3 regions of the Streptomyces sp. NPDC019531 genome follow, and region 3 is predicted to be linked to each of the others. Evidence: riboswitches for the same ligand, from Rfam matches in the RefSeq annotation. Region 3 holds a riboswitch; each other region holds the start of a gene.
What was found. Region 3 has a riboswitch for thiamine pyrophosphate ahead of thiC (phosphomethylpyrimidine synthase ThiC). Riboswitches for the same ligand answer to the same signal wherever they lie in the genome.
Positions count from the first base shown of each region.

Region 1 (3,268 bases), on a different contig from region 3:
AAGGACGTCACGGCGGGCGTCTTCGCCGCGTTCTACGTTCCGTTCCTGGCCACGTTCGTCGCCATGATGCTGACGGCGGAGGACGGGGCGGCCCGGGTCCTCATGTTCCTCCTGCTGACCGTGGTCAGTGACACCGGCGCGTACGCCGTCGGCTGGCGCTTCGGCACCCACAAGCTCGCACCGCGCATCAGCCCCGGCAAGACCCGTGAGGGCCTGGCCGGAGCGGTGGCGTTCGCGATGGTGGCGGGCGCGCTGTGCATGGAGTTCCTGATCGACGACGGCACGTGGTGGCAGGGCCTGCTCCTGGGCCTCGCGGTCGCGGGCAGCGCGACGCTGGGCGACCTCGGCGAGTCGATGATCAAGCGGGACCTCGGCATCAAGGACATGGGCACACTGCTGCCGGGCCACGGCGGAATCATGGACCGCCTGGACTCCCTTCTGCCGACGGCTCCGGTGGTGTGGCTGCTGCTGGTGCTGTTCGTGGGGTCCGGCTGACCTCGCTCGTACGGCCTTTCCTGTACGGCCGTTTCGGCCCCCGTCCTGTCCAGGGCGGGGGTCTTCTTCGTGGTCGTGGGCCCGATGGCCGCGGCCACCGGGCCCATGGATCTTCTGGACCTGGTCCCCGAATGATCTGCGACACTGGTACGGCTATGCCTAAGCCCGGAGAACTCACTTTCGTCGCCCCCCGCGGAGCCAAGAAGCCGCCGCGGCACCTTGCCGATCTCACTCCTGCCGAGCGCAAGGAGGTCGTGGCCGGGATCGGGGAGAAGCCGTTTCGTGCCAAGCAGCTCTCGCAGCACTACTTCGCGCGGTACGCGCACGACCCGGCGGAGTGGACCGACATCCCCGCCGGTGCGCGCGGCAAGCTCCAGGAGGCGCTGCTTCCCGAGCTGATGACCGTCGTACGGCATCTGTCGACCGACCAGGGGACCACGCGCAAGACGCTGTGGCGGTTGTTCGACGGGACGCTCGTGGAGTCGGTGCTGATGCGGTACCCGGACCGGGTGACCATGTGCATCAGCTCGCAGGCCGGGTGCGGGATGAACTGTCCCTTCTGTGCGACCGGGCAGGCGGGGCTGGACAGGAATCTGTCCACTGCCGAGATCGTCCACCAGATCGTCGACGGGATGCGGGCGCTGAGGGACGGAGAGGTGCCCGGTGGCCCCGCGCGGCTCTCCAACATCGTCTTCATGGGGATGGGCGAGCCGCTCGCCAACTACAAGCGGGTCGCCACGGCGATTCGCGCGCTCACCGATCCCGCGCCTGACGGGGTGGGGCTGTCGCAGCGGGGAATCACCGTGTCGACCGTGGGCCTCGTGCCCGCCATTCATCGGTTCGCCGACGAAGGGTTCAAGTGCCGGCTCGCGATCTCCCTGCACGCCCCCGACGACGAGCTCCGCGACACCCTCGTCCCCGTGAACACGCGGTGGAAGGTGCGCGAGGTGCTGGATGCCGGGTTCGAGTACGTCGAGAAGAGCGGGCGTCGGCTGTCCATCGAGTACGCGCTGATCCGGGACATCAATGACCAGGCGTGGCGGGGTGACCGGCTCGGTCGTCTGCTCAGGGGCAAGCCCGTGCATGTGAATCTGATCCCGCTGAACCCGACGCCCGGGTCGAAGTGGACCGCCTCCCGGCCCGAGGACGAGAAGGCGTTCGTCGAGGCCATCGCCGCCCATGGTGTGCCGGTGACCGTCCGGGACACCCGTGGGCAGGAGATCGACGGGGCCTGTGGTCAGCTGGCGGCCACCGAGCGGTAATCTTTAGCTCGTACGTACACCTTCATATCCGACAGGGGAGCGCCACAGCGCTGAGAGTGCGGCAATCGAGCCGCAGACCCTCTGAACCTCGCCCAGGTCATTCTGGGTAGGAAGTTCGGTCATCACCGTGAACAACAAGAAGTTTCTTGCTGCCGTCGTCGGCCTCGGCCTGGTCACGCTGTCCGCGTGCGGGTCGTCCTCGTCCGACTCGGAGGGCTCCGGCTCCAAGACCGTCACGCTCGTCAGCCACGACTCGTGGGCCGTCTCCAAGAGCGTTCTCGCCGACTTCGAGAAGAAGTCCGGCTACCAGGTCAAGGTCCTGGAGGACGGCGACGCCGGGCAGGCCGTCAACAAGGCCATCCTCACCAAGGACAATCCGCAGGGCGACGTCTTCTTCGGCGTCGACAACACCCTGCTCTCCCGCGCGCTCGACAACGGACTCTTCCAGTCGTACGAGGCGAAGGGCGCCGATCGGATCAAGGCCGGGTACCGGGTCGACGGGAACAAGGTCACGCCCGTCGACACCGGCGACATCTGCGTCAACTACGACAAGGCCTGGTTCACCGAGCACAAGCTCCAGCCGCCGACGTCGTACGACGATCTGATCAAGCCCGCCTACAAGAACCTCCTCGTCACCGAGAACGCCTCCACCTCCTCGCCGGGCCTCGGTTTCCTCCTCGGGAGTGCCGCGAAGTACGGCGACGACGGCTGGCAGGGCTACTGGAAGAAGCTCAGGGCCAACGGCGTCAAGGTCGTCGACGGCTGGGAGCAGGCCTACAACGAGGAGTTCTCCGGTTCCGCGGGGGGCAAGAAGGCGAAGGCCGACCGGCCGCTCGTCGTGTCGTACGCCTCCTCGCCGCCCGCCGAGGTGATCTACGCCGACCCGAAGCCGACGACCGCTCCCACCGGGGTCGCCGAGGGCACCTGCTTCCGGCAGATCGAGTACGCCGGGCTGCTCAGCAACGCCGGGAACACCAAGGGCGGCAAGGCGTTCCTGGACTTCCTGCTCACCAAGGAGTTCCAGCAGGACATGCCGCTCAACATGTTCGTGTACCCGGTCGTCGAGGGCGCCCAGGTGCCGGCCGAGTTCACGAAGTACGGTCCGCAGGCCAAGGATCCCGAGACCATGGACCCGGCGAAGATCGCCGACAACCGTGACGACTGGGTCAAGTCGTGGACCTCACTCGTACTGAAGTAAGGCCCCGCAAGCCTTTCCACCACGGGGCGGCGCGGCTCGGGCTCATGGCCGTGCCCGTCGCGTTCTTCGCCGTCTTCTTCGCCTGGCCCGTGGCCGCCATCGTCGCACGGGGACTCGAAGTCGACGGGACCTGGCAGCTCGGGCGCATCGCCGATGTCCTCACCCAGCCCGACATCCGTCACGTCCTGTGGTTCACCACCTGGCAGGCGCTCGCCTCCACCGCGCTCACGCTCCTGGTCGCGCTCCCCGGCGCCTATGTCTTCGCCCGCTTCGACTTCCCGGGCAAGCAGATCCTGCGGGCCGTGGTCACCGT
Region 1 is NZ_JBJDQL010000002.1:425,972-429,239, forward strand. It holds gene ACI2L1_RS04085 (phosphatidate cytidylyltransferase) at 1-495, shown strand, start outside; gene rlmN (23S rRNA (adenine(2503)-C(2))-methyltransferase RlmN) at 651-1,757, shown strand; TPP riboswitch at 1,781-1,888, shown strand; gene ACI2L1_RS04095 (thiamine ABC transporter substrate binding subunit) at 1,885-2,955, shown strand; gene ACI2L1_RS04100 (ABC transporter permease) at 3,000-3,268, shown strand, end outside.
Region 1: another riboswitch for thiamine pyrophosphate. It lies ahead of ACI2L1_RS04095 (thiamine ABC transporter substrate binding subunit); the one in region 3 lies ahead of thiC (phosphomethylpyrimidine synthase ThiC).

Region 2 (3,268 bases), on a different contig from region 3:
GACGCGTGGTGGCCTGCGTACTGGACGAAGCGGCCGAACTGCTCGGACCAGAAGTACGGGACCGGGTCGTAGACCGAGGGAGTCTCGCCCAGGATGTCGGCGGCCACCGTGCGCGGGCCCTGGAGGGCGTTGTCCCAGTGGTGGACCAGCAGGCGCTCGCCGTATCTCCCCGAGGGGAAGGAGGCGCAGTCGCCGACCGCGTAGACGTCCGGCACGGAGGTGCGCAGGCGGTCGTCGGCGACGACCTCACCATGCGCCCCGAGCTCGATGCCCGAACCGGCGAGCCACGCCGTGGCGGGCCGTGCGCCGATGCCGACCACGACGGCGCCCGCGGCCACCCGGGAGCCGTCGTCGAGGACGACCGCTCCGGGCTCGACGCGTGCCACGCGCGCGTGGGTGCGCAGCACGGCGCCGGCGTCGGCGTACCAGGAGGCCATCGGGGCGGCCACCTCGGCGGGCAGCGCGCCGGCGAGCGGCCGGTCGGCGGCTTCCACGACCGTCACCGCACAACCCGCCTCGCGCGCGGCGGTGGCGAACTCGGCACCGATCCAGCCCGCGCCGACGACCACGATGTCGTGCCGGCGGGCGAGCACGGGGCGCAGCTGCTCGGCGTCGTCCAGGGTGCGCAGCAGATGCACGCCGGGCACACCCTCGGTGCCGGGCAGCCGGATCGGTTCGGCCCCGGTGGCGAGGACCAGGACCTCGTACGGGAAGGGCCCGGCCCCGGTGTCCAGCTCGTGCGCTTCGGGGCGTACGCGCAGCACCTCACGGCCGAGCAGCAGTTCGATACCGAGGGCCTCGAAGTCCACGTCGAAGGCGGAGCCCTCGGCCTTCCCGAGCAGGACCGCCTTGGACAGCGGCGGCCGGTCGTACGGCTGATGGGGCTCCGCGCCGATCACGGTCACGGTGCCCTTGAAGCCCTGTTCGCGCAGGGCGACCGCGGTCTGCACGCCCGCCATGCCCGCGCCGACCACGACCACCCGCCGCTGTGCCCGCGTCTGCTCGCTCATTTGATCACCATAGTCAACTGACAATCAGTCAGTCAGGAGTCGTGCGGCGTGACCTGCTCCACAACGCTTGTCCCACTGCCGGGCTGCGACTCCCACTCCCATGTTTCCTCAAGCCGCACCCGGCCGTCCGCCAGCTCCACGACCGTCGCGACACAATGCCCTGAGGACGTCGTGCCGTCGCCCTTGAGCTGCACGTACCGGAAGTCGAGACGGTCCCCCGCGCGCGTGCCGACCAGATGTCCGCGTACGACGTCGCCGCCCGCGTACTCGGCCCAGATCTGCCCGTCCTCCTGGTGGTACGTGAACCGGGTCCGTGTACCCACCTGACCTGGGGCCTGGTCGGCCACCGGGGCGAGGACGAGGCCGTCGAGCGAGGGGGGCATGACGGAAGGCTCCCTTACAGAGGCGCGGAACGAAGGGCTAGGGTGGCCAACGTAGAGCACTCGCGGGAGCCCGGACGCACCGGGCTGAGAGGGAGGCTGGCGGCCTCCGACCGTACGAACCTGATCCGGGTCATGCCGGCGAAGGGAGGGGCTGGACGCCCATGTCCTCACGTACGTCAGACGTCCTCGTCGTAGGGGGCGGCATCATCGGCCTGGTCACGGCCTGGCGGGCCGCACAGCGCGGTCTCACCACGGCCGTCGTGGACCCGGAACCGGGCGGCGGAGCCGCCCAGGTGGCCGCCGGGATGCTGGCCGCGGTCACCGAACTGCACTACGGCGAGCAGACCCTGCTCGGTCTGAATCTCGCCTCGGCCCGGCGCTACCCGGACTTCGCGGCCGAGCTCACCGACCTGACCGGCCATGACCTCGGCTACCGCCGCTGCGGCACGCTCGCCGTCGCCCTGGATGCCGACGACCGCGCCCATCTGCGCGAACTGCACGCGCTGCAGCGGCAGTCGGGGCTGGAGTCGGAGTGGCTGTCCGGCCGGGAGTGCCGGCGCCTGGAGCCGATGCTCGCGCCGGGGGTGCGCGGCGGGCTGCGGGTGGACGGCGACCACCAGATCGATCCGCGGCGACTCACGCGCGCGTTGCTGGCCGCGTGCGAGCAGACGGGCGTGGCCTTCAACCGCGTGTGGGCCGAGCGCCTGCGTCTCGTACGGGACCGGGCCGCCGGGGTCACCACGACGGACGGCGACGAGCTGAGCGCGGACCACGTGGTGCTCGCCGCCGGGAGCCTCAGCGGCCGTCTGGAAGGGGTCCCGGAGGCCCTCCTGCCGCCCGTACGGCCCGTGAAGGGGCAGGTGCTGCGTCTGACGGTGCCTCAGCGCCACGCGCCCTTCCTGAGCCGCACCGTGCGGGCCGTCGTACGCGGCAGCCAGGTCTATCTGGTGCCGCGGGAAAACGGCGAGCTCGTGATCGGCGCGACCAGCGAGGAGCTGGGCTGGGACACGACGGTCACCGCGGGCGGGGTGTACGAGCTGCTGCGGGACGCACACGAGCTGGTCCCCGGGATCACCGAGCTGCCGCTCACGGAGACCCGCGCGGGACTGCGCCCGGGCTCCCCTGACAACGCCCCGCTGCTCGGCCCGACGGAACTGCCGGGCCTCCTGCTGGCCACCGGTCACTACCGCAACGGCGTACTGCTGACACCGGTCACCGGGGACGTCATGGCGCACGTCCTGACCACCGGTGAACTCCCGCAGGTGGCCCGCCCGTTCACCCCGAAGCGTTTCCTTCAGCGCGTGGAGCAGCCGGCATGAACATCTCCGTCAACGGGGAGTCGCGGGAGTTCGCTCCCGGAACGGCCCTCGACACCGTCGTGCGGGCGCTGACCCCGGCGCCCTCCGGGGTCGCCGCCGCGCTCAACGAGACCGTCGTCCCGCGCGCGCGATGGCAGGCGACCGCCCTCGCCGAGGGAGACCGCGTAGAAGTCCTCACCGCCGTCCAAGGAGGCTGACCCATGGCCGACGATCCCTTTGTCCTCGGCGGTACGACGTTCTCGTCCCGGCTGATCATGGGCACCGGCGGGGCGCCCAGCCTGGACGTGCTGGAGCGGGCGCTGATCGCCTCCGGTACCGAGCTGACGACGGTCGCGATGCGGCGCGTGGACCCCTCGGTGCACGGTTCGGTGCTGTCCGTCCTCGCCAGGCTCGGCATCCAGGTCCTGCCGAACACGGCCGGCTGCTTCACCGCCGGGGAGGCCGTCCTGACGGCCCGCCTCGCGCGTGAGGCGCTCGCTACCGAGGTGGTCAAGCTGGAGGTCATCGCCGACGAGCGCACGCTGCTGCCGGACCCCATAGAGCTCCTGGACGCGGC
Region 2 is NZ_JBJDQL010000016.1:138,032-141,299, forward strand. It holds gene ACI2L1_RS20685 (NAD(P)/FAD-dependent oxidoreductase) at 1-1,010, opposite strand, end outside; gene ACI2L1_RS20690 (hypothetical protein) at 1,043-1,393, opposite strand; TPP riboswitch at 1,446-1,557, shown strand; gene thiO (glycine oxidase ThiO) at 1,555-2,712, shown strand; gene thiS (sulfur carrier protein ThiS) at 2,709-2,909, shown strand; gene ACI2L1_RS20705 (thiazole synthase) at 2,913-3,268, shown strand, end outside.
Region 2: another riboswitch for thiamine pyrophosphate. It lies ahead of thiO (glycine oxidase ThiO); the one in region 3 lies ahead of thiC (phosphomethylpyrimidine synthase ThiC).

Region 3 (3,268 bases):
CCGATCGAGCCGACCAGTGTGCGCACGATCTCCTCCGCCACCAGCTCGCTGTTGGCGACAGCGCCCACGCTGGACTGGGCGATCGAGAAGAGCAGCAGCAGCGGCAGCGCGGCGCCCGCGTAGGCGAGGACGAGCGTGTTGACCACGGACGCGATGTGGTCGCGGCCGATCCGGATACCGGCGCGGTACAGCCCGCGCCAGCCCATCGCCGGGTTGGCCTCGTGCAGTTCCCAGACCGCCGAGGTCTGGGTGACCGTCACATCGTCGAGTACACCGAGCGAGCCGATGATGACGCCGGCGAGCAGCAGACCACTCATGTCGATCGACGGATACAGACCATGGATGAGCCCGGTGTTGTCGTCCGTGTTGCCGGTGAGCGCGGCCCAGCCGATGAACTGCGAGCCGAGAACGCCGATCAGCACCAGGGAGATCAGCGTGCCGAGGACCGCCACGGAGGTTCTCGCCGAAAGACCGTGGCACAGGTAGAGGGCGATCAGCATGATGGCGCTCGCCCCGATCACCGCCACGAGCAGCGGGTTCGAGCCCTGCAGGATCGCCGGCAGGATGAAGAAGTTCAGCACCATGAAGCTGATGGCCAGCGCGACCAGCGCCATGACTCCGCGCAGCCGTCCGACGACCACGACGGCGAGTGCGAAGATGCCGGCGAGCAGCCCCATCGGGAGCCTGCGATTCACGTCGGTGACCGAGTACTGCAAGTCCCGGGGCGCGGAGGGCTCGTACGCGACCACGACCTTCTCGCCCTCGTGCAACTGCCTCGACTGGTCCGGCTGGACGATCTCCGTGAAGGTGCGGCCGTTGTCCTTGCCGGTGTCGACCCGGATCGTCGCCTTCTTGCAGGTGCCGTTCGCCTGCTGCTCGGCGGAGGAGCCCTCGGCGGTGGAGGTGTCCCCGGTCGGGGTCTCCCCCGAGGCGTTCACCGACTTGCAGCTGACGCTCACGACCTTGCTGACCGTGGCCTGCTGGGTCTGCCGGTCGAAGCCGACACCGGTCCGTTCGTGTGCTGGAGCTCCACCGGGCCAGAGCACCGCGAGCCCCACCACGACGGCCACACCGAAGGGGATCAGGATCGCCGCGATGACCTTGCGCAGGTGCTTGGAGACGGGCGCCGCCGGGCCGTGGTTATGGCTGTGACCGTGCGAGTGGCCGGGTCCACCGCCGCCGCCGGACCCGGGACCGCTCGCATGCACGGGCCCGTCGCCGGGTCCGTGCCCGTGGCTGTCATCGCCTCCACCACGACCGCCGTGACGGCTGTCGTCACCGTCGTCACCGCTGCCATAGCCACCGCCACCAGCGTCCTGCTCGTGGCCGTAACCGTGCCCACCGCTGTGCTCGTGCTCGTGCCAGCCGTCGGCGCCGCCACCCCTGGGGCCACTGGGGGAGCCACTGCCGGGCCCAAGCCGGGGGCCGTTTCCGGGGCCCGGACGGCGCGGAGGCTCGGGGGGCGGGTACGGAGGCTGATGCGTCGTGGTCACCGACCGATCATCGCAAGAACGACAGGGGCCCTCTGTTCACCGCGCCCGAATTGACGCTAGCGTGGTGGCAACTTTGTACACGCGGGAGCTCGGAGCACCGGGCTGAGAGGGCGCTGACCTCCGTCCCAGCGATGTTTCACGTGGAACATCACGTCAAGTGAGTGACGTTCCCCACGAAACGTCGGCAGACGGAAACCGCTGCGTCGACCGCCGAACCTGTTACCGGGTAATGCCGGCGTAGGGAGTAGGTCTCATGACCATCAAGGACGCGCGCACGCCTGCCTCCGAGCAGATCGACGAGGAGGCCGGGACGTCCATCGGCTGGCACAAGGGGTACGTGACGGGCCCAGAGGGCTCGCGCCCCGATCTCCGGGTGCCGGTCCGCCAGGTGCACCTCACCAACGGGCAGTCGGTCACGCTGTACGACACGTCGGGCCCGTACACCGATCCGTTCACCGAGACGGACGTCCGCCGGGGCCTTGTGCCGCTGCGGGAGAACTGGATCATCGCCCGCGGCGACACCGAGGAGTACGCGGGCCGTCCCTCGCGCCCCGAGGACGACGGGATCAAGCACACCTCACCACGCGGTGGCCTGCGCAACCTCGACGCGGTGTTCCCGGGGCGGCCACGCCAGCCGCGCCGCAGCCGCGACGGCAACGCGGTCACACAGCTCGCTTACGCCCGCCGCGGTGAGATCACACCGGAGATGGAGTACGTCGCCATCCGGGAGAGCGTCGAACCCGAGGTGGTCCGGGAGGAGATCGCTGCGGGCCGTGCGGTGCTCCCGGCGAACGTCAACCACCCGGAGATCGAGCCGATGATCATCGGTAAGCGGTTCCTGGTGAAGGTCAACGCCAACATCGGCAACTCCGCGGTCACCTCCTCAATCGAGGAGGAGGTCGAGAAGATGACCTGGGCGACCCGCTGGGGCGCCGACACGGTCATGGACCTGTCCACCGGCCGCAACATCCACACCACCCGCGAGTGGGTGCTGCGCAACTCCCCCGTCCCCATCGGCACGGTGCCGCTCTACCAGGCGCTGGAGAAGGTCGACGGCCGCGCCGAGGAACTGACCTGGGAGATCTACAAGGACACGGTCATCGAGCAGGCCGAGCAGGGCGTCGACTACATGACGGTCCACGCGGGCGTCCGGCTGCCGTACGTACCGCTGACGGCCAACCGCAAGACGGGCATCGTCTCGCGCGGTGGCTCGATCATGGCGGCCTGGTGCCTCGCACACCACAAGGAGTCGTTCCTCTACGAGAACTTCGAGGAGCTCTGCGAGATCCTCGCCGCCTATGACGTCACGTACTCGCTGGGTGACGGCCTCAGGCCCGGTTCGATCGCGGACGCCAACGACGAGGCGCAGTTCGCGGAGTTGCGCACGCTCGGGGAACTCAACACGATCGCGAAGCGTTTCAACGTACAGACCATGATCGAGGGCCCGGGACATGTCCCGATGCACAAGATCAAGGAGAACATCGAGCTTCAGCAGGAGATCTGTGAGGAAGCTCCCTTCTATACGCTCGGCCCGCTGACCACCGACATCGCGCCGGCCTACGACCACATCACCTCAGGTATCGGCGCCGCGATGATCGCCTGGTGGGGCACCGCGATGCTCTGCTACGTCACGCCCAAGGAGCACCTGGGCCTGCCCAACCGGGACGACGTCAAGACCGGTGTCATCACCTATAAGATCGCGGCCCACGCGGCCGACCTCGCCAAGGGACACCCAGGCGCCCAGGAATGGGACGACGCCCTCTCCGACGCCCGCT
Region 3 is NZ_JBJDQL010000003.1:338,437-341,704, forward strand. It holds gene ACI2L1_RS05845 (YibE/F family protein) at 1-1,493, opposite strand, end outside; TPP riboswitch at 1,565-1,754, shown strand; gene thiC (phosphomethylpyrimidine synthase ThiC) at 1,747-3,268, shown strand, end outside.